DNA from 4 places in the Streptomyces sp. NPDC025806 genome. Region 1 is predicted to be linked to each of the others. Evidence: riboswitches for the same ligand, from Rfam matches in the RefSeq annotation. Region 1 holds a riboswitch; each other region holds the start of a gene.
What was found. A riboswitch is a leader RNA that binds a small molecule or an ion and turns the genes downstream of it on or off. The one in region 1 is predicted to bind cobalamin.

Region 1 (5,464 bases):
CCCGGAGTTCGCCCCCGGCGGCGGCGAGTCGGTGACCGACGTGTGCGCCCGCGTGGCCCGATGGTTCGACACAGCCGCACCCGGTGACGGCCCCGTGGTGGCCGTAGCCGAACCGGACGTGGTGCGAGCCGCCGTCGTACACGCCCTGGGCGCGCCCGCGTCGGCGTTCTGGCGCTGCGACGTGGCGCCGTTGACCGTCACCGAGCTCAGCGGGCGCGGCGGACGCTGGAACGTACAGATGGGAAAGCCGCTGGGCCCGACCGGATCGACCGGCCGGGCCCCACGTACGGACTGAGCCGGTCAGTTCCCGGCCGGAACCGCCCCGGCGGCCTTCGGCCGGAGCAGCCGCTGGGCCAACTCCCCGAAGACGAGACCGAACCCGCTCCACAAGGTGACCTGGACGGCCAGCGCGGAGAGCCGGAACCGCCACAGCAGCGTGGCCGGGAAGTGCGCGGGCACGCCGTCGGCCGCGGGCAGCACGGCGTAGGCGATCCCGACCACGACGGCGAAGCCCAGCAGCGCGGCGACGGTGGCGTAGTAGGCGCCGATGCGAGGCGCCAGCCGCTTCCCGAGAATCGTCGCTCCGATCGCGAGAAGCACACTCAGCACGATCATCAGGAAGAACAGCGTGGTGCGCTGACCGATGGTGTCGGGGTTGCCGACGGCGGGCGGGGTGGCCGGGTACTTCAGGTACGGCACGACGTACACGGCCAGGAGCGCGCTGCCGGACAGCAGCAGCGCGGTGGCACGCGGGCCGAAACGGCCCACGCGACCGAGCGCGAAACAGTAGGCCAGGGCGGCGATCCCGCCGAAGGCGACGCCGTAGACGAGCATGCCGGTGGCGAGACCGGCGGTCGACTGCAGGCTCCGCGAGACGAGTTCGGCCTCCTCGCCGCCGTGTGCGTGTGCGGTGTGGGCCTCCTCGAAGGCGATGGCTCCGTCGACGTTCGGCTCACCGAGCCAGTAGGCGACGACCAGGGCGAGCACGCCGGCGGCCAGGCCGGCGAGCATGCCCCGAACGAGCAGATTGCGTACGGTGGTCGAGTTCATGAGCGCGCGGCTTCCCTACGGGTTCAGTGGCAGGGGAAGCCGAGCAGATGGCGGGCGTCGTGCACCCACTCATGAACCCCCGCGCCGCTGAACACGGAGGTGGCGCCCTGTTCGGCGCCGACGAAATACAGCAGGACGAGCATCAGGATGCCGAAGAACGCCGCCCAGGGGGCGATCGTCCTCAGCGGCAGTGTGGCCGGAAGAGCAGGCGTGTCGGCGGTCGGCTGGGCGACGTGCTGCGCCATGGCAGGGCCTCCTTCGGGAGTTCGCGTCCCGTCTCGGTGGTGCACTGGACGACCGTCACGGGTCTGACTCACGAGAGGCCCGAGGACCTTCCCGCACACAGTGGCGCGACCGTGCCGGACTCTCACCGGCTTCCGTCGACCGTCGTCGATATCGAACCGACCGTACCGCCTGACGGGTGCATGGCCAATAGCGGCCGGGGCCTCCGCGGCCTCGACAGAAGACAGAAGACAGAAGAGGGACGGCCGTGCAGACGGCCGCCCCTCTCGATCCGTTGGCGTCAGAACCTCGGCGTCAGAACTGCAGTGCCCAGGAGCTGATCCGGCCGGTGTCGTAGGTCGCGTTGTCCGTGACCCGGAGCTTCCACGTGCCGTTGGCGACCTCGGAGGAGGCATTGACGGTGTACGTGGTGTTGATGTTGTCCGCGCTGCCACCGGTGCCGAAGGCCTTCAGCGTGTACGCCGTCCCGTCGGGAGCGATCAGCTGGACCTGGAGGTCACCGATGTAGGTGTGGACGATGTTGACCGGCACCTGGAGGGTGGAGGGGGCGTTGCCGCTGACTCCGGTGACGGTGATCGGGGACTCCACGGTCGCGTTGTCGTTGATCGCGTAGCTCGTGGTGTTCTCGAAGCGGTCGCCGGTGGGCGGCGGTGTGGTGCCGCCGTCGCCGACGTTCAGGAGCTTGTTCGGCGAGCCGGTGCCGGGGCTGGTCACCACGTTCGGGGTGGCGGCCGTGGTGAGCGCCGAGGAGACCTGCGACGGGGTGGCCGTCGGGTTGGCGCCCAGGTAGAGGGCGGCGGCGCCGACGACGTGAGGGGTGGCCATCGACGTACCGGAGATGGTGTTGGTGGCCGTGTCGCTGGTGTTCCAGGACGACGTGATGGAGGAGCCCGGGGCGAAGATGTCCAGGATGCTGCCGTAGTTCGAGTAGCTCGCGCGGGCGTCGGAGGACGTGGTGGCGCCGACGGTGATGGCTTCGGCGACGCGGGCCGGCGAGTAGTTGGACGCGTCGGCGCCGTCGTTGCCGGCCGCGACGGCGTAGGTGACGCCGGAGGCGATCGAGCGGCGCACGGCGTCGTCGAGGACGGTGTCGACGCCGCCGCCGAGGCTCATGTTGGCGACGGCGGGCTTGACGGCGTTCTGGGTCACCCAGTCGATGCCGGCGACGACCTGGTCGGTGGTCCCGGAGCCGGAGTTGTCGAGGACGCGGACGCCGACGATCTTCGCCTTTTTGGCGACGCCGTACGAGTTGCCCGCGACCGTGCCGGCGACGTGGGTGCCGTGGCCGTGCCCGTCCTGCGCGGTGTTGTCGTTGTCGATCGCGTCGTAGCCGTAGGAGGCCCGGCCGCCGAAGTCGCTGTGGGTGATGCGGACGCCGGTGTCGATGATGTACGCCGTGACGCCCTGGCCCGCGCTGTCCGGGTAGGTGTAGCTCTGGTTGAGCGGCAGGGCCTTCTGGTCCAGCCGGTCCAGGCCCCAGGACGGCGGGGAGGGCTGCGTGCCGTCGACGTGGAAGACCCGGTTCTGGCTGACGGTCTCGACGGCCGGGTCGGCGGCCAGCTTCTTGGCCTGGGCGGGGGAGAGCTCGACCGAGTAGCCGTTGAGCGCGGCCGTGTAGGTCCGCTTGATCTTGGCGCCGAACTTCGTCGCCACCGCCCGGCCCTTCGCGGTCTCCGCCTGGGCGGCGGACTCGCGCAGGGTGACGATGTAGCTGTTGGCCACGGTGCCCTTCGCGCCGGCGTTCAGGACGACGCCTTCGGCGGACGTTCCGGCGGCCTGGGCCGGGAGGGCGGAGAGGGAGCCGAACGCGAGGGCCGCTACGGCTATGGCACCGGCTGCGGCACGTCTGCGCCGCCGATCACGCATCACGAACATGTGAGGGGTCCTCCTCATCGGTGGTGCGTTGCTGTGGGGGGTGTGCCGAGCCGGGCCTCTGGCGGGGCCGGTGGCCGGCGTACACCGATCGATACGGCAGACGACATGACAGAGGCATGACAAATAAATGCTGAGAGTGCCGCGCCCTTCGCCATCCCGGGCTGCCAGGCGAAAGATTGACTGATCCATAGGAATCCCGCAAGAGCGCCTGCCGTCGCGGCGGGCAGCGTCCCTTCGGGTGCGGGGTTCTCCGCAGGCCCTTCAACTTGCCTGCGGACAAGTGGAGTTGGGGGGCAGATTCAAGAGGTCGAGCGGAAGCGCACGGAAACCCCCGGGCCCGTGGACCCGGGGGTTCGGTCACGGCTAGGACCGGGTCATCTCCGGCCATCCCAGCTGGGCGACACGCGACTTACGGACATTCCCCGCCGCCTCCATGTCGCGGTACGCGCTGCGCTTCAGCCGCGCGGCCAACTGCTCCAGCGCGCGGGCGGCGGCCAGTTCGTCACCGATCTCGGCGACGTCGGTGTCGATGGGGTTGCACCGGGCGGTGCCGCTCCCCGTGAGATGCGCCGAACCGGTGTCGAGATCGACCCGCACCTCGGTCCGGCGATCCTCCTCCGACAGATGCAGGCGGGCGGTCCATTGGGCGGTGTGCGACATGGCGTCCCTCCAGAGATCTCGGGCTCAGCCGGCGGATGCGGCGCCCTCGCGCGCGGCCTCGCCGCCGGTCGGGGTCTCAGCCATGGCTGCCTCCCTGACCAGGGCGCCGGCGACCGGATGGCACCAGTCGGGCCTTGCTTCCATTGTCTCGCACCACCGAACACCGGCCCCTCTCTCCGCATCCACGGAGCCCGTCAGTCGACCGCATCCCCCGAGCGCCGGCCCCGACCGCCCTCGGCCCCGCCGCGCCCTGTCGTACGGAACCGCGCGCGGTACGCCGAGGGTGTCACTCCCAGATGGCGCAGGAACACCCGGCGCAGCGTCTCGTCGCTGCCCAGGCCGCTGAGGCGGGCTGTCGCGGTCACCGTCTCGCCCGCGTCGAGCAGGGCCCGCGCGGCTTCCAGGCGGACCGACTCGACGTAGCCGCCCGGAGTGTCACCGATCTCGTCGTGGAAGAGCCGGGTGAGATGGCGGCTGCTGAGGCCCGCCCGGCGGGCGAGTTCCGGCAGCGAGTGGTCGGCCGCGGGGTCGGCGTCGATCGACCTGAGGAGCGCGGTGAGGCCGTCGTGACGTGACGCGGGGGTGCGCGTCGCCACGGAGAACTGGGACTGCCCGCCCGGACGCTGGAGGAAGACAACCAGGTCGCGGGCCACCTCGCGGGCCAGATCAGGCCCTTCGTCGGCCTCGACGAGAGCCAGGGCCAGGTCGAGACCCGCGCTCACGCCCGCCGAGGTGAAGATCCGCCCGTCCCGCACGAAGATGGCGTCGGCGTCGACCTCGACGCCGGGGTGGCGCTGTGCCAGCGTCGCCGTGTGCCGCCAGTGCGTGGTGGCGCGCCGGTCGCGCAGCAGTCCCGCCTCGGCGAGCGCGAAGGCACCCGTGCACACGGACGCGGTGCGCCAGGACGCGGAGTGGAGCGCGCGGACCGCGTCGATCAGTCCGTCCGGCACCTGCCGGGGGAGAGCGGGGGAGCCGGGCACGATCGACGTGTGGACCCGCCCCGTGAGCCCGTCGACCGGCTCCGTGAGCAGCCGGGTCCCGGCCGAGGTGGTGACGGGGCCGCCGTGCGGGGACAGCAGCACCACCTCGTAGCGGGCCCCCAGGTCGGCCGCCGTGCTGAACACCTCCAGCGGAGCCGTCACGTCGAGCAGCCGCACACCGTCGTACGCGAGGACACAGACGAGGCGGCGGAGAGGGCGACGGAGAGGACGACGCACGGGGCGCTCTCGAGTGCTCATCTCCCCAGGCTAGCGCCACGCCATGGCCATATCTGTGGGGTTCACGTCCACAAGGACATGGTGCGGGCCCGCGCGCGGACGGCAGCCTGAAGGCATCGCAACAGCAGTCCAGCAACGGGCCAGCAACCGACCAGGAGCCGACCGTGACCACACCACGCACACGCATCGCCGACATCGAGATCCCCGACAGCGCGCTCGCCCGGGAGGCGACGGAACTGGTCCGCGACACCGCGGGCGCGCTGCTCTACGACCATTCGCGCCGCGTCTACCTTTTCGGCGCCCTGCGCGGCCGTCGGCGCGGTCTGGACTTCGACCCGGAACTCCTCTACGTGGCCGCGCTGTTCCACGATCTCGGGCTGACCCAGAAGTACGCGACCTCGGAACAGCGCTTCGAGATC
Region 2 (5,464 bases), on a different contig from region 1:
AGCGCGAGCAGCGCGGCCTGCCGCACGTCCTCCGCGAGCACCTCCGTGCGCCCCGCCCACGCGGCCAGCGCCGTCGCGGTGCGGGCCATCACGATGTCGGCCCGCATGCCGTCCACCTCGAACGCGGCGCAGGTCGCGGCGATCTGGGTCAGCGCCTGGTCGCCGAGGCGCACCTGAGGCAGCAGGGCACGGGCCGCGACGATCCGCGCCCGCACGTCGGCCTCCTCGCCGGCCCAGCGGCCGACGAAAGCCTCGGGGTCGTCGTCGTAGGCGAGGCGCCGCTTGACGACCTCGACGCGCTGCGCGGGCTCCCGGGACGCGGCGACCTCCACGGTCAGCCCGAACCGGTCGAGCAACTGCGGCCGCAGCTCGCCCTCTTCGGGGTTCATCGTCCCCACGAGGAGGAACCGCGCGGCGTGCCGCACGGAGACACCCTCGCGCTCGACGTACGAGGCGCCCATCGCGGCGGCGTCGAGGAGCAGGTCCACGAGGTGGTCGTGGAGGAGGTTGACCTCGTCGACGTACAGGATGCCGCGGTGCGCGTCCGCGAGCAGGCCCGGCTCGAAGGCCTTCACGCCCTCCGCGAGCGCCCGCTCGATGTCGAGCGCGCCGACGAGCCGGTCCTCGGAGGCCCCGACCGGCAACTCGACCATGCGCGCCGCCCGTTCAGCCGCTTCGACGTCCGCGTGGGGTCCGTCGGGGCACTGCGGATCGGGCGCCGCCGGGTCGCAGGAGAACCGGCATCCGGAGACCACCGGGACATCCGGCATCAGCGCCGAGAGCGCCCGTACGGCGGTCGACTTGGCGGTTCCCTTCTCGCCCCGCACGAGCACACCGCCGACGGCCGGCGACACGGCGTTCAGCAGGAGGGCCAGCCGCAGGTCGTCCTGCCCGACGACGGCGCTGAACGGATACGGGTTGCTCATCGGATGAACTCCTCCGGGTAGATGCGCCCCGGCAGGGGCGCGGGGAACGGCGCGAGCAACCACGCACGGTCCGCACGTACGGCCAAACCCATGGGGGTCCGGGAGCGAAGCCCCCGGGGTCGGGACGGAAAGGGGCGGCGGGGGCGACTTCCCATCACGGCGCCCCCGGCGGCACGAACGGCAACTCCGAGGGAGCGCCTCCCTCGATCAGCCGCCACAACGCGTCCGTGTCGGCGTGCCGCTCGATCAGATCCCCGAGCCGGTCGAGCTGCTCCTCGCGCAGCGCCGCGAACGACGTGTCGGGGGCCGGTACGAACCGCCGGCCCGCCGCCGCCGCGACCTCCCGGAGGAATGCCCGCCGGAACCCGTCCGACTCCAGGGACCCGTGCCAGTGCGTGCCCCACACGGACCCGACCCGGCATCCGTCCAGGAACGCCTCACCGCCGAGCACATCGGCGACCCCGTGATGGATCTCGTACCCCTCGACGGGCTCGCCCAGGGCCTGCCCGACGGGCCGGGCCAGCGTCTTCTCCCGCGCGAAGCGCACCCGCACCGGGAGGAGCCCGAGCCCGTCCACGACCCCGGCCCGCGACTCGACCTCGTCCTCGATCCGCTCCCCGAGCACCTGGAACCCGCCGCAGATGCCGAGCACCGGCCGCCCCTCGGCGACCCGCCGGGCGAGCGCGTCGGCGAGCCCGCGCTCGCGCAGCCACTCCAGCGCCTTCACGGTGCCCCGCGTGCCCGGGACGACCACCAGATCGGCGTCGACGAGCTCCTCGGCCCGGTCCACGAACCGCACCACGACGCCGGGTTCGGCGGCGAGCGCGTCGACGTCCGTGAAGTTCGACATGAGCGGCACCGCGCACACCGCGACCCGCAGCACGTCCGCGCCGACCGGCGGCGCCACGACGGACTCGCGCACCGTGCCGCGCAGCGACACCCGCAGGCCGTCCTCCTCGTCGATGCCGAGCCCGTGCTGATAGGGAAGAACGCCGTACGTGGGGCGGCCCGTCAGCGATTTCAGCATGTCCAGGCCGGGTTCCAGCAGGGTGACGTCACCGCGGAACTTGTTCACCAGATACCCGGCGAGCAGCTCCTGGTCCTCGGGCGCGAGCAGCGCCGTCGTGCCGAAGAACGACGCGAAGACGCCCCCGCGGTCGATGTCGCCGACGACGAGCACCGGCAGCCGCGCGGCCCGCGCGACGCCCATGTTCACGATGTCGGTCCGGCGCAGGTTGATCTCGGCGGGAGAGCCCGCCCCTTCACAGATCACGGCGTCATGACTGCCCCGCAACTCCTCCAGGCACCCCACCACGGTGTCGAGAAGCGCCGCCTGCCGCCCGCCGTGGTAGCCGCGGGCGCTCAGCTCGCCCACCGGTTTGCCCATCAGGACGACCTGGCTGCTGCGGTCGCTGCCGGGCTTCAGCAGCACCGGGTTCATCAGCGCGCTCGGCTCGACCTTCGCGGCCTGCGCCTGCATGGCCTGCGCCCGCCCGATCTCGGCGCCCTCGCGCGTCACGAAGGAGTTCAGGGACATGTTCTGCCCCTTGAACGGCGCGACCTTCACGCCCTGCCGCACCAGCCACCGGCAGATCCCGGCGGTGACCACGCTCTTCCCTGCGTCCGAGGTGGTGCCCGCGACCAGCAGGCCGCCGCCCTTCCTCGCGCCCGTCATCGACGACCCCACAGCAACCGCGCGCCCACACAGACTCCCAACGCCGAAAGACTCACGCGCCGCGACAACCGCACGGCCCGCTCCACATCACGTACGTGCACGGGCCGACCCCGCTCGTTGAGGACCGGCCGGTGCTCGACCCGCCCCGCGTACGACAGCGTGCCGCCGAGGCGCACCCCGAGCGCGCCCGCGAACGAGGCCTCCACGACCCCCGCGTTCGGGCTCGGGTGGCGCTCCGCGTCGGCCCGCCAGGCACGGACCGCGTCCCGGGGCCGGCCGCCGGTCAGCACCGCGAGGACGCCCGTCAGCCGGGCGCCGGGCCAGCCGGCGACGTCGTCGAGCCGGGCCGAGGCCCAGCCGAAGCGCCGGTAGCGGGGCGACTTGTGACCGACCATCGCGTCCAGCGTGTTCACGGCACGGAAGGCGAGCAGTCCCGGCACCCCGGCGGCGGCGCCCCACACCAGGGCGCCCACGACCGCGTCGGAGGTGTTCTCGGCGACCGACTCGACGACGCCGCGCGCGATGCCGTCGGCGTCCAGGCCCTCGGGGTCGCGCCCGCACAGCCGGGGCAGCAGTTCCCGGGCCAGCTCCACGTCCCCGGCCTCCAGGGCGGAGCCCACGGCCCGCGCCTCACGGCCCAGCGAGGTGCCGCCGACCACGGCCCAGGTCGCGGCGGCGGTCAGCGCGATCGAGGCGGCGGGGGAGCGGCGTACGGCACGGGCGGCGAGCGCGCCCACCGCGGCGGCGCCACCGGCGCACACGGCCGTGTGCAGGGCGCCCCGGCCGCGGTCGTCCCGCCACAGCACGCGCTCGACGGCTCCCGCGGCGCGGCCGAAGCCGGCGACGGGGTGCCCGCGGCGCGGATCGCCGACCAGGAGGTCGCTGAAGATACCCAGGGCGGCGCCGTACGCGAAGACGCGCTCGGCCCGCCGTGCGCCGCGCGGGGCGAACATGGCGGTAGTTGTCCTCACTCAGGGTGTCCACGCCCTGGTTCGAAGAGACCGGCAGCGTGAGTTCCTGGCTCGCCCTCAGGGGGAGGGCTGACAGTGGCGGGACCGCGCCGGATTCGCACCGGCTTCCTCTGCTGCTGCCGTATATGGCGAGGGAAGTGCACCACGCTCCGCGAACGCACGTCAACTTGCTGTTGACCTGCGGCGGGTGAGTGTGGCCAGGTCCACAACACGTCGGCGGGGTGGCGACGCGGATGCGTCCCCACCCCGCCGAGGGAGTGCTGCGACCGTGGTCAGGCCACGATCAGAAAGATCCCGTACGCGACCGCCGCCGTGCACAGCGCGAAGCACAGGTAGGCGCCGGAGACGGCGAGCGTCGCCGAACCGCCCGCGCGCGTCGCGGACTCCTTCTTGGAGAGGCCGACGATGCCGAGGGTGAACAGGCCCACCAGGGCCACGGTCACCACGAGGCTGACGCCGAACACGGAGCCGAGGGCCGCCCAGTCGATCTTCATAGCTGGTCCTGCTTCCTTACAGCGTGGCGCCGGCGGGGCGCGCGGGGTCGGCCACGGAGGCGGCCGCGGCGGGGACGGGGGTCTCCTCGACGGCCACCGGACCGGCCGGCGGCGGCGTGACCGCGGCGATCGCGGTCGTGACGACACCGGCGGGCTCCTCGGCGGGGGCCCCGGTGCCGATCTCGTCGGCCGTCACGTTGTGGTGGTCGACCGAGTTGCGGCGGGACAGCACCCAGATGACCGAGGCGCCGCCGATGAGCAGCGCGGCCGTCAGGCCGATGCCCCAGGGGCCCTGCTGGGTGAGGAACTCGGCGCCCGCGCCGACCAGACCGGCCGCCGGCAGGGTCAGACCCCACGCGACGAACATCCGGGTGGCGGTCGACCAGCGGACGACACCGCCCTTGCGGCCGAGGCCCGAGCCCATGACGGCGCCGGAGCAGACCTGGGTCGTGGAGAGCGAGAAGCCGATGTGCGAGGAGGCGAGGATCGCCGTCGCGGCACTGGTCTGCGCGGCGAAGCCCTGCTGCGGGGCCAGGTCGGTCAGACCCTTGCCCATGGTGCGGATGATCCGCCAGCCGCCCAGGTACGTGCCGAGGGCGATGGCCATGCCGGCCGAGACGATGACCCACAGCGGCGGGTCGGCGTCCGGCGCGAGCACACCGCCGGTGATCAGGGCGAGCGTGATGATGCCCATCGTCTTCTGCGCGTCGTTGGTGCCGTGCGCGAGGGAGACGAGGCCGGCCGAGGCGATCTGCCCGGCGCGGTAGCCCTTGGCGGTGGCCTTCTCGTCGGTCTTCTTGCTGATGCGGTACGTCAGGCGCGTCGCGAGCATCGCGGCGAGGCCGGCGACGAGCGGCGCGGCGACCGCGGGCAGCAGCACCTTGGTGACGACGGTGCCGCCGTTGACCGACGACCAGCCCATCGACATGACGGCGGCGCCGATGAGGCCGCCGAACAGGGCGTGCGAGGAGCTGGAGGGCAGGCCGACCAGCCAGGTCAGCAGATTCCAGAGGATGGCGCCCACCAGCGCCGCGAAGATGACCTCTGTCTTGAGGCCGTCCTCGTTGATGATGCCGCCGGAGATCGTTTTAGCGACTTCGACGGAGAGGAACGCTCCGACGAGGTTCAGCACGGCGGACATGGCCACCGCCGTCTTCGGCTTGAGGGCGCCTGTCGAGATGGTCGTCGCCATCGCGTTGGCGGTGTCGTGGAAACCGTTGGTGAAGTCAAAGACCAGTGCGGTAACGATCACGATCGCTAGGAGCAGCGTGATGTGTTCCATTTACCCAGGCTTCGGTTGGACGTCAGTGGCTAGTTGAACGTAGGGAAGTCGGGTGAACGGAAGATGAACTGAGCGGGGCTGAGCGGTGTCCCGATCCGGCAGGTCTTCGCTCCGCT
Region 3 (5,464 bases), on a different contig from region 1:
CTCCGGCTCGTACCCCGGCTCGCGGGGCGTCGCGGGCAGCACGACGGCGCCGCCGCGCGGCAGCCGCACGTCCAGCTCCTTGCGCAGCGCGAAGTCCACGATCTGCGCCAGCTCGGGCGCCGCCCGGTGCTCGATCACCCGGTGCCGCAGGCTAGGCGGCAGCGACGCGACGACCGGAAGCTGCCCCCGCAGGTCTGGGGTCATCGCCTCGTGCACCACGACATGCGTGTACCAGCTGTCGCGCGAGCACTCCCGCAGCAGCCGGCGCACCGCGTCGTCGTCCTTGGGCAGCGGGTTCGTCGCGCGGACACGCAGCCCCGCCACTGTCTCGTGGTCCCACGGCACGCGCTCGCTGTCCGGCCAGAACATCGTCGCGGGCGAGGGCCAGTGCGGCTGCCAGTCGGCCTCGGCCTCCGCCGCCAGGACCCACGGCACGCCGCCCTCGGTCTCACGGCGCCGGGCCTCCGGCTCGTACGTCGTCAGCTGCGCCCGCACGGTGACGTCGCCGTCCACCCGCCAGCGGGCCTCGAAGACGCGCCGGGCACCGGGGCCCGGGTCCGCGTCCTCGTCACGGGGATGCATCGCCGTGGAGCGCGCGGCGTCGGCAGGATCGAGATCCAGGAAACCGTCCAGCACCCCGGCCGCTTCGAGAGCGATCAGATTGCGCCGGACGTCCTGCTCGGGCTCGGGACCGGTGTGGCGGCCACGGGCCGGCCAGACAGTCGCGGGGGCGGGGTTCGCGGAAGGTTTCTTCTTGGCCATGGAGTCGATCTGTGAGCGGACGGGGCCCGACCAGTATGGTCCGTCGGCCTGTGCGCGCGGGGGACCAGGGGGTGCGGGTGTCGGGATTGTCGCGCCGGGATTGTCGCACGTGCCCGCGATTCCCGGCCGTGTACCCCGGACGCGCCCGCCCGATCCCGTACGCTCGCGGCATGGCCAGGTACTTCGACGTGCATCCCGAGAACCCGCAGGCGCGCCTGATCACGGCCGTCGCCGACAGCATCCGCGACGGGGCGCTCGTCGCCTATCCGACGGACTCCTGCTACGCGCTGGGCGCGCGGCTCGGCAACCGCGAGGGGGTCGAGCGGATCCGCGCGATCCGCCAGCTCGACGACAAGCACCACTTCACGCTGGTGTGCCAGGACTTCGCGCAGCTCGGCCGGTTCGTGCACATCGACAACGACGTGTTCCGCGCCATCAAGGCGGCCACACCGGGCAAGTACACCTTCATCCTGCCCGCGAGCCGCGAGGTGCCGCGCCAGCTCCAGCACCCGAAGAAGAAGACCGTCGGCGTCCGCATCCCCGACCACGTCGTCACCCAGGCCCTGCTCGCCGAGCTCGGCGAGCCGCTCCTGTCGAGCACCCTGCTGCTGCCCGGCGAGGACGAGCCGCTCACCCAGGGCTGGGAGATCAAGGAGCGGCTGGACCACTCCGTCGACGCGGTGGTCGACTCCGGCGACTGCGGCACCGAGCCGACCACCGTCATCGACTTCTCCGACGGCGAGGCCGAGATCGTCCGGCACGGCGCGGGGGACACCGACCGCTTCGAGTGACCGGCGCGTCCCGCGGACTCAGACCGTACCCAGGAAACGGATGTGCGGTCCCGCCTCCGGGTCCGGGTGCGTGATCCTGGCCCGTACGCCGTAGACGTCCGCGACCAGCTCCTCCGTCAGGACCGCGCCAGGGGTGCCGGCCGCCACGAGCCGGCCCGCGCGCAGCACGACGACCTCGTCGCAGTACGTGGCCGCGAGGTTCAGGTCATGCAGGGCGACCACACAGGTCAGGTCGAGGCTGCGGACCAGGTCGAGCAGCTCCAGCTGGTGCTGGATGTCAAGATGGTTCGTCGGCTCGTCCAGGAGCAGTTCACGCGGCTCCTGGGCCAGCGCCCGCGCGATCTGCACTCGCTGCCGCTCACCGCCCGACAGCGTGTGCCACAGCCGGTCCGCGCGGTCGGCGAGCCCGCTGCGCTCCAGCGCCGAGCGCACCGCCCGCTCGTCCGCCGCCGAGGCCGGCGACCACGCTCTGCGGTGCGGGATCCGGCCGAGCCGCACCACGTCCGCGACCGTCAGCTCCACCTGCGTGTCGGACTGCTGCTGCACCAGCGCGATCCGGCGCGCCGCCTCCCTGCGCCCGACCTCGGCGAGCGGATCGCCGTCGAGCGTGACGACCCCGGCCGTCGGCGCGAGCACCCCGGCCAGCAGCCGCAACAGCGTCGACTTGCCCGACCCGTTCGGCCCCAGAATTCCCGTCACCGAACCGGGCTTCGGCGCGAGGCTCACCCCGTCGAGGATCAGCGTCCCGTCCGCCGACCGGGCCACGCGCTCGGCGCCGAGCCCCGCCGTCATCGTGTGCTCCGGCCGCGCCACAGCACGTACACGAACGCGGGCACGCCGATCAGCGACGTCACCACCCCCACGGGAACCTCCTGCGGTTCGAGAGCCGTCCGGGCCAGCGTGTCGACCCACACCAGGAACACGGCCCCGGCGAGCGCGGTGGCCGGCAGCAGCCGGGTGTGGCCGGGGCCCACCAGGGCGCGGGCCGCGTGCGGCAGCACCAGGCCGACGAAGCCGATCGCGCCCGCCGCGCTGACCAGCGCCGCCGTCAGCAGCGCCGTCACGCACAGCAGGACCAGCCGGGTGCGGGCCACCCGCACACCGAGCGCGGCCGCCGCCTCGGGGCCGAACGCGAACGCGTCGAGCGTCCTCCCGTACCCGAGGCACACCGCGAGCGTGACCACGAGGACGGCCAGACACAGCCACACCTCGGTCCAGCCGACCCCGCCGAGCGAACCGAGCAGCCAGAACAGGACGCCGCGCGTGGTCTCCGCGTCCGCCGCCGTCAGGACGACGAACGAGGTCAGCGCCGAGAACAGCTGCATCGCCGCGACACCGCACAGCACCACCCGGTCCGTGGTCCCGCCCAGCGCGTGACTGAGCACCAGCACCAGACCGAAGGAACAGACGGCGCCCAGGAACGCGCCGCCGGACACCGACAGGGCGCCCCCGCCGATCCCCAGCACGACGACCAGGACGGCGCCGGTCGAGGCCCCGGAGGAGACGCCGAGCACGAACGGGTCCGCGAGCGGATTGCGCAGCAGGGCCTGGAGGACCGTGCCGCAGACCGCGAGGCCGGCCCCGCACACGGCGGCCAGCAGGGTGCGCGGCAGCCGCAGGTTCCACACGATCCCGTCGCGGATCGGCGACAGGTCCGAGCTGCCCCAGCCGAGCCGGGCCGCGACCGACGCCCACACGTCACCGACCCCGATGTGCGCGGGGCCGATCGTGATGGCGACGGCGACCGAGAGGCACAGGGCGAGCAGGCCCGCCGCCGCGTACGACGCCGGGCGCAGGCGGGTCACTGGGTGAGACCGAGTCACTTGGCGAGACCGAGTCACTTGGTGTGGCCGGGTCACTTGGTGAGGCCGAACGCGCGCAGCGCCGCCGCCACCTTCTCCACGCCGTCCACGGTGCGGATCGTCGGATTGAGGTCCTGCCCCTTGAGCAGCACGTAGCGCTTCTCGCGGACCGCCTTCATGTTCTTCGTCGCGGGGTCGGACTCCAGGAACCTGATCTTCTGCGCCGCCGACTCGGCCGACTGGGAGCGCCGGGTCAGATCGCCGATCACCAGGACGTCCGGGTCGCGGTCCACGACCGTCTCCCAGTTGATCTGCGGCCACTCCTCGTGGGTGTCGTCGAAGACGTTGCGCACCCCGAGCGCGTTCGTGATGACGCCGGGCGCGCCGCAACATCCCGCCATGTACGGCGACTTGGAGTCGGAGAACCAGTACAGGACGCGCACGCCGTCGGCGTCGCCGCCCGAAGCGGCCTTGTGCACCCGGGACTTGAGCGTGGCGACCAGCTTCTCGCCGCGCTCGCGCACGTCGAAGACGCGTGCCAGGTCCCGGATCTCGCCGTAGACCGTGTCCATCGTCAGCGCCTCGGTACGGACGCCGTCGCCGTCGCCGCTGTTGTCCTTGTCCGCGCAGTCGGTGGGGGAGAGGTACGTCGGCACGCCGAGCTTCTCGAACGAGGCGCGCGGCGCCACGCCGCCCTTGCCGAGCGTGTACCCGAACGAGGCGGCGGCGAAGTCGGGTTCCGTGTCGAGGACCGTCTCGAACGACGGGTAGCGCTCCGCGAGGCGCGGCACCTTCGCGTTCGCCTTCGCCAGGTTCGGGCGCACCGGGTCGGTCCAGGTGCCGGTGCCCACCATCCGGTCGGCGAGCCCGAGGGACAGCATGATCTCGGCCGATCCCTGGTCGAGGGCGACGGCGCGGCGCGGCGGGTGCGCGACGTGCACGCGCTGCCCGCAGTTGGTGAGCGTGACACCGGCGCCGGACGCGTCGTCGGAGCGGTCCGACGGGGCGCCGGAGCCGCACGCGGTGAGCAGCAGCGCGGTGATCGGCGCGAGGGCGCAGAAGCGGGCGAGACGTGCGAAGGGCACGGGAGATCCTTTAGCGTCCAGGGCTCAAACGCGGAGCCGGCCAACGGTCCGCCCCGGCCGGTGGACGGGCGGGGCCGCCAGCAGGTCTTCGGACTCGGGGTCGTCCGGACGGAGCGCCTTCCCGGGCCCGGTTCCCCCCGGCCCAGTGGCAGTTGCCCCGCCCGTCGCCCACACCGCTGCGCGTCAGTTCCGGTCTTGCACCGGATTCCCTGACCCGAGTACGTACAAGTACGCACAAAGGTACGACTGGCTTGGGGAAGCTATCACAGGGCGTCACCACCCCGGCAGGGCGCGTCAGTCCTCGCCCGACCAGGCCCGCAGCTTCTCCGGATTGCGCACCACCCAGATCCGCGCGACCCGTCCCCCGGCGAGATCGAACGCGGCCACCGTCAGCACGACACCGTCCCGGAGCGCGACGAGACCCGGCGCGCCGTTCACCGTGCGCTCCAGAAGTTCCAGCCCCGGCGCCTTGTCGGCGATCGCCACCATGTACGGGGCGATGCGGGCCGCCCCCTCGACCGGGCGCAGCGCGGCACCCGCCAGACCGCCGCCGTCCGCGGTCATCACGGCGGACGGGGCGAGCAGGCCGACGAGCGCCGCGATGTCCTTCGCCTCCCAGGCCCGCCTGACCTGCCGCACCGCGTCCGCCTGGCCGGCGGCGACGCCCTCGGAGCGCGCGGCGCCCACCCGGCGCCGCGCCGAGGCGGCCAACTGCTTGCAGGCCGCCGACGACCGGCCGAGGACCTCGGCGATCTCCGCGAACGGATACCGGAACACGTCGTGCAGCACGAACGCCACCCGCTCCGCCGGCGTCATCGACTCCAGGACGACGAGGAACGCCATGTTCACGGACTCGTCCAGGACCATCTGGTCGGCGGGGTCGCCGCCCCGGCCGTGCGCCCACTCGGACCGGTCCGGGAGCGGCTCGGGCAGCCACGCGCCGACGTAGCGCTCGCGCCGGGCGCGCGCCGAACCGAGCACGTCCAGGCAGATCCGCCCGGTCACCGTCGTCAGCCAGGCGCCG
Region 4 (5,464 bases), on a different contig from region 1:
GCACGTGCGCGAGGCCGCACACCCTGACGGCCGTGGACACCGTCGACGCGCTCCCCGCCGACACCGCCCGGCACCGGCCCCGCTTCGCCGATCTCACTCCCCTGCACCCCACCGAGCGGCTGCGCATGGAGAGCCCGGCGAGCGGGCTCGCGGGCCGGGTCGTCGACCTGTTCGCGCCGGTCGGCAAGGGGCAGCGCGGCCTGGTCGTCGCGCCGCCGCGCACCGGCAAGACCGTGCTGCTCCAGCAGCTCGCCGCGGCCGTCGCCGCCAACCACCCCGAGGCCCACCTCATGGTCGTGCTCGTCGACGAGCGGCCCGAGGAGGTCACCGACATGCGGCGCTCGGTGCGCGGCGAGGTGTTCGCCTCGACGTTCGACCGTCCCGCCAAGGCGCACATCGCACTCGCCGAGCTCGCCGTCGCCCGCGCTCAGCGGATGGTAGAGCGGGGCCGTGACGTCGTGATCCTGCTCGACTCGCTGACCCGGCTGTGCCGGGCCCACAACAACGCCGCGGCCGCCGGTGGCCGCACCCTGTCGGGCGGCGTCGACGCGGGCGCCCTCCAGGGGCCGAAGCGGCTGTTCGGCGCGGCCCGCAACACGGAGGAGGCGGGCTCCCTGACCATCCTCGCGACGGCCCTCGTCGAGACGGGCTCCCGCGCCGACGACTTCTTCTTCGAGGAGCTCAAGAGCACCGGGAACATGGAGCTGCGGCTCGACCGCGCCCTCGCCGACCACCGGATCCACCCGGCCGTGGACCTCGACCCGTCCGGCACCCGCCGCGAGGAGCTCCTGCTCACCGCCGAGGAGACGGCCGCCGCACACGCCCTGCGCCGCGCCCTCGGCCGGCGGGACGACCGGGCCTCGTACGAGACGCTGCTGGAGCGCATGCGGCAGACGCCGGACAACGCGGCGTTCCTGCGCCAGGTCCGCTCCACCGTGCCCGGCGCCTGACGGCGACCCGCGGATGCGTAATACTCGAAGCATGAATGCGAGGATTACCCAGCCCGGGGCCCGGCCCGACGTCACGGTCCGGCGCGCCGTCGCCCGCGACGCACGGCGCCTCACCCGCATCGTCCGGGGCTCGCGCGCCTACGAGGGCCACTACGCGGCGATGGTCGCCGACCACCGCGTCACCTCCGGCTACATCGAGGCGCACCGGGTCTTCGCGGCCGTGGACCGGGCCGAGGGCCGCGTCCTCGGCTTCTACGCGCTGCTCGTCGACGCGGCCGAGCTGGACCTGATGTTCGTCGCGGACGACGCGCAGGGACTCGGCGTCGGCCGGCTCCTCGTCGACCACATGCGGTCCGAGGCGCGCGCCGCGGGCCTCGATCGGGTCCGTGTCGTCGCGCATCCGCCCGCCGAGGGCTTCTACCGTGGGATGGGCGCGCTGCGCACCGGGACCGTCCCCGCACAGCCGCCCGCGGTCGGCTGGGAGCGACCCGAACTCGAATTCGCCGTTCCGGACGGCGTCTGAGGGGTTCCCGATCCGCCGCACCCGGCGCACACTCGGGACGTCGGAATGGGGCAAGGAGGCCACATTGGGCACGCTGGACAGCGGACAGGCGGGCGCCGACGAGGCGTTCGACGTGATCGTGGAGATCCCGCAGGGCTCCCGGAACAAGTACGAGATGGACCATGAACTGGGCCGGATCCGGCTCGACCGGATGCTCTTCACGTCGACCCAGTACCCCGCGGACTACGGCTACGTCGACGGCACGCTCGGCGGCGACGGCGACCCGCTGGACGCGCTCGTACTGACCGGCGGCGACGCCACGTTCCCGGGCTGCGCCGTCGAGTGCCGGGCCATCGGCATGTTCGTGATGAGCGACGAGAAGGGCCCGGACGAGAAGATCCTCTGCGTCCCCGCCCACGACCCGCGGCACCGCGCAGTCCGCGACATCGACGACATCCCCGAGTTCGACCGTCTGGAGATCACCCACTTCTTCGAGGTCTACAAGGACCTGGAGCCCGGCAAGTCCGTCGAGGGTTCGCACTGGGAGGGGCGCGTGAAGGCGTACGAGGAGATCGCGCGGGCCCGCCGGCGCCGTACGGCCGGCTGACGCCCGGCCGCATGTGATCTTTCCTACGTGCGCGGAGTGCGTCTATGCAGTCACGCTCCGGCCCCTCTAGGGTGGGCGGGCCGTGGTGTTCGGGAAGACCGGTGACAACCCCTCAGGGGCCAAGTCCGGAGCGGCCCTCGCCACTGTGATCGGGTCTCGTGCCCCCGCCCTCGGGCGGCACGAGGCGCACCGCTTCATCACGCCACTGGCGGCCCCGTGCCGCTGGGAAGGCCGGAGCGGTGTCGCTCGCCCGTAAGCCAGGAGACCGGCCACGGCATCTCACGAAGTGATCCACGAGGTGCTGGAGCGTGATCGGCTTGACCCTGCCCGCGAACTCCCCGACGAGTCCGCCGTCCGCCTACCGATGGCGGCGCGAGGACACCCTGCGCACAGCGGGCCTGATGGCGGTGATCCTCGCCCTGCACGTCGTCGCGTTCGGTGTGCTCTTCCTGCTCGTCGTCCCCGGTCACTACCGGGTGGACCACAAGGCGTTCGGCATCGGGCTCGGCATCACGGCGTACACGCTGGGCATGCGGCACGCCTTCGACGCCGACCACATCGCCGCGATCGACAACACGACCCGCAAGCTGATGGCGGACGGCAAGCGTCCGGTGTCCGTGGGCTTCTGGTTCGCGCTCGGTCACTCCAGTGTCGTCGTGGTCCTCGCGGCGCTGGTGGCCGGCGGCACGGCGCTCGCGACCACGCTGACCAGTGACGACTCACGTACTCACCAGGTCCTCGGGGTCGTCGGCACGACCGTCTCCGGCACGTTCCTGTATCTGATCGCCGCACTGAACCTGGTGGCCCTGCTCGGCATCATGAAGGTGTTCCGGGCGATGCGCGGCGGCTCGTACGACGAGCGGGAGCTCGAAGCGCACCTGGACGCACGGGGGTTCATGAACCGGATCCTCGGCCGCTTCACCCGTTCCATCACCCGGCCCGGCCAGATGTTCCCGCTGGGCTTCCTGTTCGGGCTCGGCTTCGACACGGCGACCGAGGTCACGCTGATGGTGATGGCGGGCAGCGGCGCCGCGGCCGGACTGCCCTGGTACGCGGTGCTGTGCCTGCCGCTGCTGTTCGCCGCGGGCATGAGCCTGTTCGACACGCTCGACGGCACGTTCATGAACTTCGCCTACCAGTGGGCGTTCTCGAACCCGGTCCGCAAGGTGTTCTACAACCTCACGATCACCGGACTGTCCATCGCCGTCGCCTTCTTCATCGGCACGATCGAACTCGTGGGCGTGCTCCACGAGAAGCTCGACCTGACCGACGCGGTCACGGGCTGGATCGCCGGCCTCGACCTCGACAACGTCGGGTACGTGATCGTCGGGCTGTTCGTCGTGGTGTGGGTGGCGGCGGTCGCGTACTGGCGTCTGGCGAAGGTCGAGCAGCGCTGGTCGGCGCGGCTGGCCGACAGCGGCGGCGCCGGCTGAGCGGGCCGGACGGGAGGTCTCCGGCCGGGCCCGCGCGCGCATCGCGTACCGTCCGGCGGGAGAGCCCGCCGGACGCCGCGCCCCCGCGTCCGTCGCCCCCGCGTTGTCGCCCCTGCACGGAGGAAGCCCCATGAGCACGGCCCGCCTGCCCCTCGACGGCATCACCGTCGTCAGTCTCGAACAGGCGGTGGCCGCCCCGTTCGCCACGCGCCAGCTCGCCGATCTGGGGGCGCGGGTGATCAAGGTGGAGCGGCCGGGCGGCGGCGACTTCGCGCGCCGCTACGACGAGACGGTGCACGGCCAGTCCAGTCACTTCGTGTGGCTGAACCGGTCCAAGGAGTCCGTCACGCTCGACGTGAAGACGGCGGAGGGCCGCGAGGCACTGGAGCGGCTCCTGGCCCGCGCGGACGTCTTCGTGCAGAACCTGGCGCCGGGCGCCGCGGCCCGCCTCGGCCTGTCCGCCGCCGCGCTCGCCGAGCGGCACCCCTCCCTCGTCGTGTGCGACATCTCCGGCTACGGCTCCGACGGGCCGTGGTCGCACCGGAAGGCGTACGACCTGCTGGTGCAGTGCGAGACCGGCGTCGTGTCGGTGACCGGCAGCCCGGAGGAACCGGCGAAGGTCGGGATCGCGATCGCCGACATCGCGGCCGGCATGTACGCCTTCTCCGGGATCCTCACGGCGCTGTACGAGCGCCGGGACACGGGAGTGACGCGCTCGGTCGAGGTGTCGCTGTTCGAGGCGCTGGCCGAATGGATGGGATACCCCGCGTACTACACGGCGTACTCCGGCGCCCAGCCGCCGCGGGTCGGCGCGGCGCACGCGACGATCGCCCCGTACGGGCCCTACCCGGCGGCCGACGGGCGGACGGTGCTGCTCGCGATCCAGAACGAGCGGGAGTGGGCCGCGTTCTGCGCGCACGTCCTGGACGACGCGGCGCTCACCGACGACCCGCGCTTCCACCGCAACTCCTCCCGGGTCGCCCGGCGCACCGAGCTCGACGCCATCGTGACGGCACGCTTCGCCGAGCTGGACGCGGACGAGGTCGTGACGCTCCTTGACCGGGCCGGGATCGCGAGCGCCCGGCTCAACACGGTCGAGGACTTCCTCGCGCACCCGGTGCTGTCCGGCCGCGACCGCTGGCGCGACGTGGACACCCCGGGCGGCCCCGTCCGCGCCCTGCTCCCGCCCGCGACGCCGCGCGGCCTGGAGCCCCGGATGGCGCCGGTGCCCGCGGCGGGCGAACACACCGCTGCGGTACTGGCCGAACTGGGGCTCGACGGCGAGGAGACACAACTCGCGCACAAAACACCCCAATCGGAGCGATAAAGTATCCCGTCAACCCGCACGTGCCCGATCACCCAGGAGTACCTACGTGACCGTAGCCATCGACTCGTCCGAGGCAGCCGTCCCGTCCGGCGAGGACGCCGAGGACACCGGGGGCGCCGTGGTCCCCGCGGCCGGAGAGACCGCTGGGGCTGCTGAGACCGCCGAGGCCGACGGGGCCGTCGGGGCCGTCGGGGCCGTCGAAGCCGGGGCTGTCGTGCCGCCCGTGCCCGCGCCGGCGTCGCCCGCCGCCGGGGAGGAGAACTTCTGGCAGCCCGAGGCGCCCGCCGCGGCTCCGACCGGGGACGCCACCGGCGCGGACGTGGACGCGGAGGCCGGCGCATCGGTCGAGGACGCCGAGGACCTCTCCGGTGAGGTGCCGGAGGCCATCGTCCGGGACGCCCGCGAGTTCGGCGGCTACGCCCGGACCGGCGGCTGGACCTTCGCGCTCAAGGTGGCACGCAGCGTGCGCCCCGGCGGGCAGGCCGCGGGCGAGACGGAGAAGGTCTCGGCGCGCCGGTTCGCTGCGCTCGCCGAGTGCTCGGCCGATCGCGTCATGCGTTTCTACAAGACGTGGGACCGGGCGGCCGACGACGGCCTGGTCCCGCAGTTCGAGGCGCTCGCCCCGGGCGTCGAGGTCGAGCTGCC

Region 2: another riboswitch for cobalamin. It lies ahead of ACZ4E1_RS03235 (cobalamin biosynthesis protein); the one in region 1 lies ahead of ACZ4E1_RS35500 (CbtB domain-containing protein).
Region 3: another riboswitch for cobalamin. It lies ahead of ACZ4E1_RS12820 (ABC transporter substrate-binding protein); the one in region 1 lies ahead of ACZ4E1_RS35500 (CbtB domain-containing protein).
Region 4: another riboswitch for cobalamin. It lies ahead of nicT (Nickel transporter NicT); the one in region 1 lies ahead of ACZ4E1_RS35500 (CbtB domain-containing protein).

Annotation. Positions count from the first base shown of each region.
Region 1 is NZ_JBVHMU010000023.1:71,136-76,599, forward strand. Features, by position in the region: gene ACZ4E1_RS35490 (histidine phosphatase family protein) at 1-295, shown strand, start outside; gene ACZ4E1_RS35495 (CbtA family protein) at 301-1,050, opposite strand; gene ACZ4E1_RS35500 (CbtB domain-containing protein) at 1,074-1,295, opposite strand; cobalamin riboswitch at 1,333-1,471, opposite strand; gene ACZ4E1_RS35505 (S8 family peptidase) at 1,588-3,168, opposite strand; gene ACZ4E1_RS35510 (dsRBD fold-containing protein) at 3,532-3,828, opposite strand; gene ACZ4E1_RS35515 (GlxA family transcriptional regulator) at 4,023-5,066, opposite strand; gene ACZ4E1_RS35520 (HD domain-containing protein) at 5,210-5,464, shown strand, end outside.
Region 2 is NZ_JBVHMU010000001.1:709,723-715,186, forward strand. Features, by position in the region: gene ACZ4E1_RS03225 (putative cobaltochelatase) at 1-926, opposite strand, end outside; gene ACZ4E1_RS03230 (cobyric acid synthase) at 1,081-2,601, opposite strand; gene ACZ4E1_RS03235 (cobalamin biosynthesis protein) at 2,598-3,554, opposite strand; cobalamin riboswitch at 3,593-3,737, opposite strand; gene ACZ4E1_RS03240 (hypothetical protein) at 3,845-4,066, opposite strand; gene ACZ4E1_RS03245 (inorganic phosphate transporter) at 4,083-5,348, opposite strand.
Region 3 is NZ_JBVHMU010000005.1:16,091-21,554, forward strand. Features, by position in the region: gene ACZ4E1_RS12800 (hypothetical protein) at 1-762, opposite strand, end outside; gene ACZ4E1_RS12805 (L-threonylcarbamoyladenylate synthase) at 933-1,553, shown strand; gene ACZ4E1_RS12810 (ABC transporter ATP-binding protein) at 1,572-2,345, opposite strand; gene ACZ4E1_RS12815 (FecCD family ABC transporter permease) at 2,342-3,358, opposite strand; gene ACZ4E1_RS12820 (ABC transporter substrate-binding protein) at 3,409-4,440, opposite strand; cobalamin riboswitch at 4,503-4,706, opposite strand; gene sigJ (RNA polymerase sigma factor SigJ) at 4,735-5,464, opposite strand, start outside.
Region 4 is NZ_JBVHMU010000016.1:138,950-144,413, reverse strand. Features, by position in the region: gene rho (transcription termination factor Rho) at 1-950, shown strand, start outside; gene ACZ4E1_RS30905 (GNAT family N-acetyltransferase) at 982-1,473, shown strand; gene ACZ4E1_RS30900 (inorganic diphosphatase) at 1,538-2,059, shown strand; cobalamin riboswitch at 2,126-2,347, shown strand; gene nicT (Nickel transporter NicT) at 2,377-3,492, shown strand; gene ACZ4E1_RS30890 (CaiB/BaiF CoA transferase family protein) at 3,623-4,819, shown strand; gene ACZ4E1_RS30885 (hypothetical protein) at 4,866-5,464, shown strand, end outside.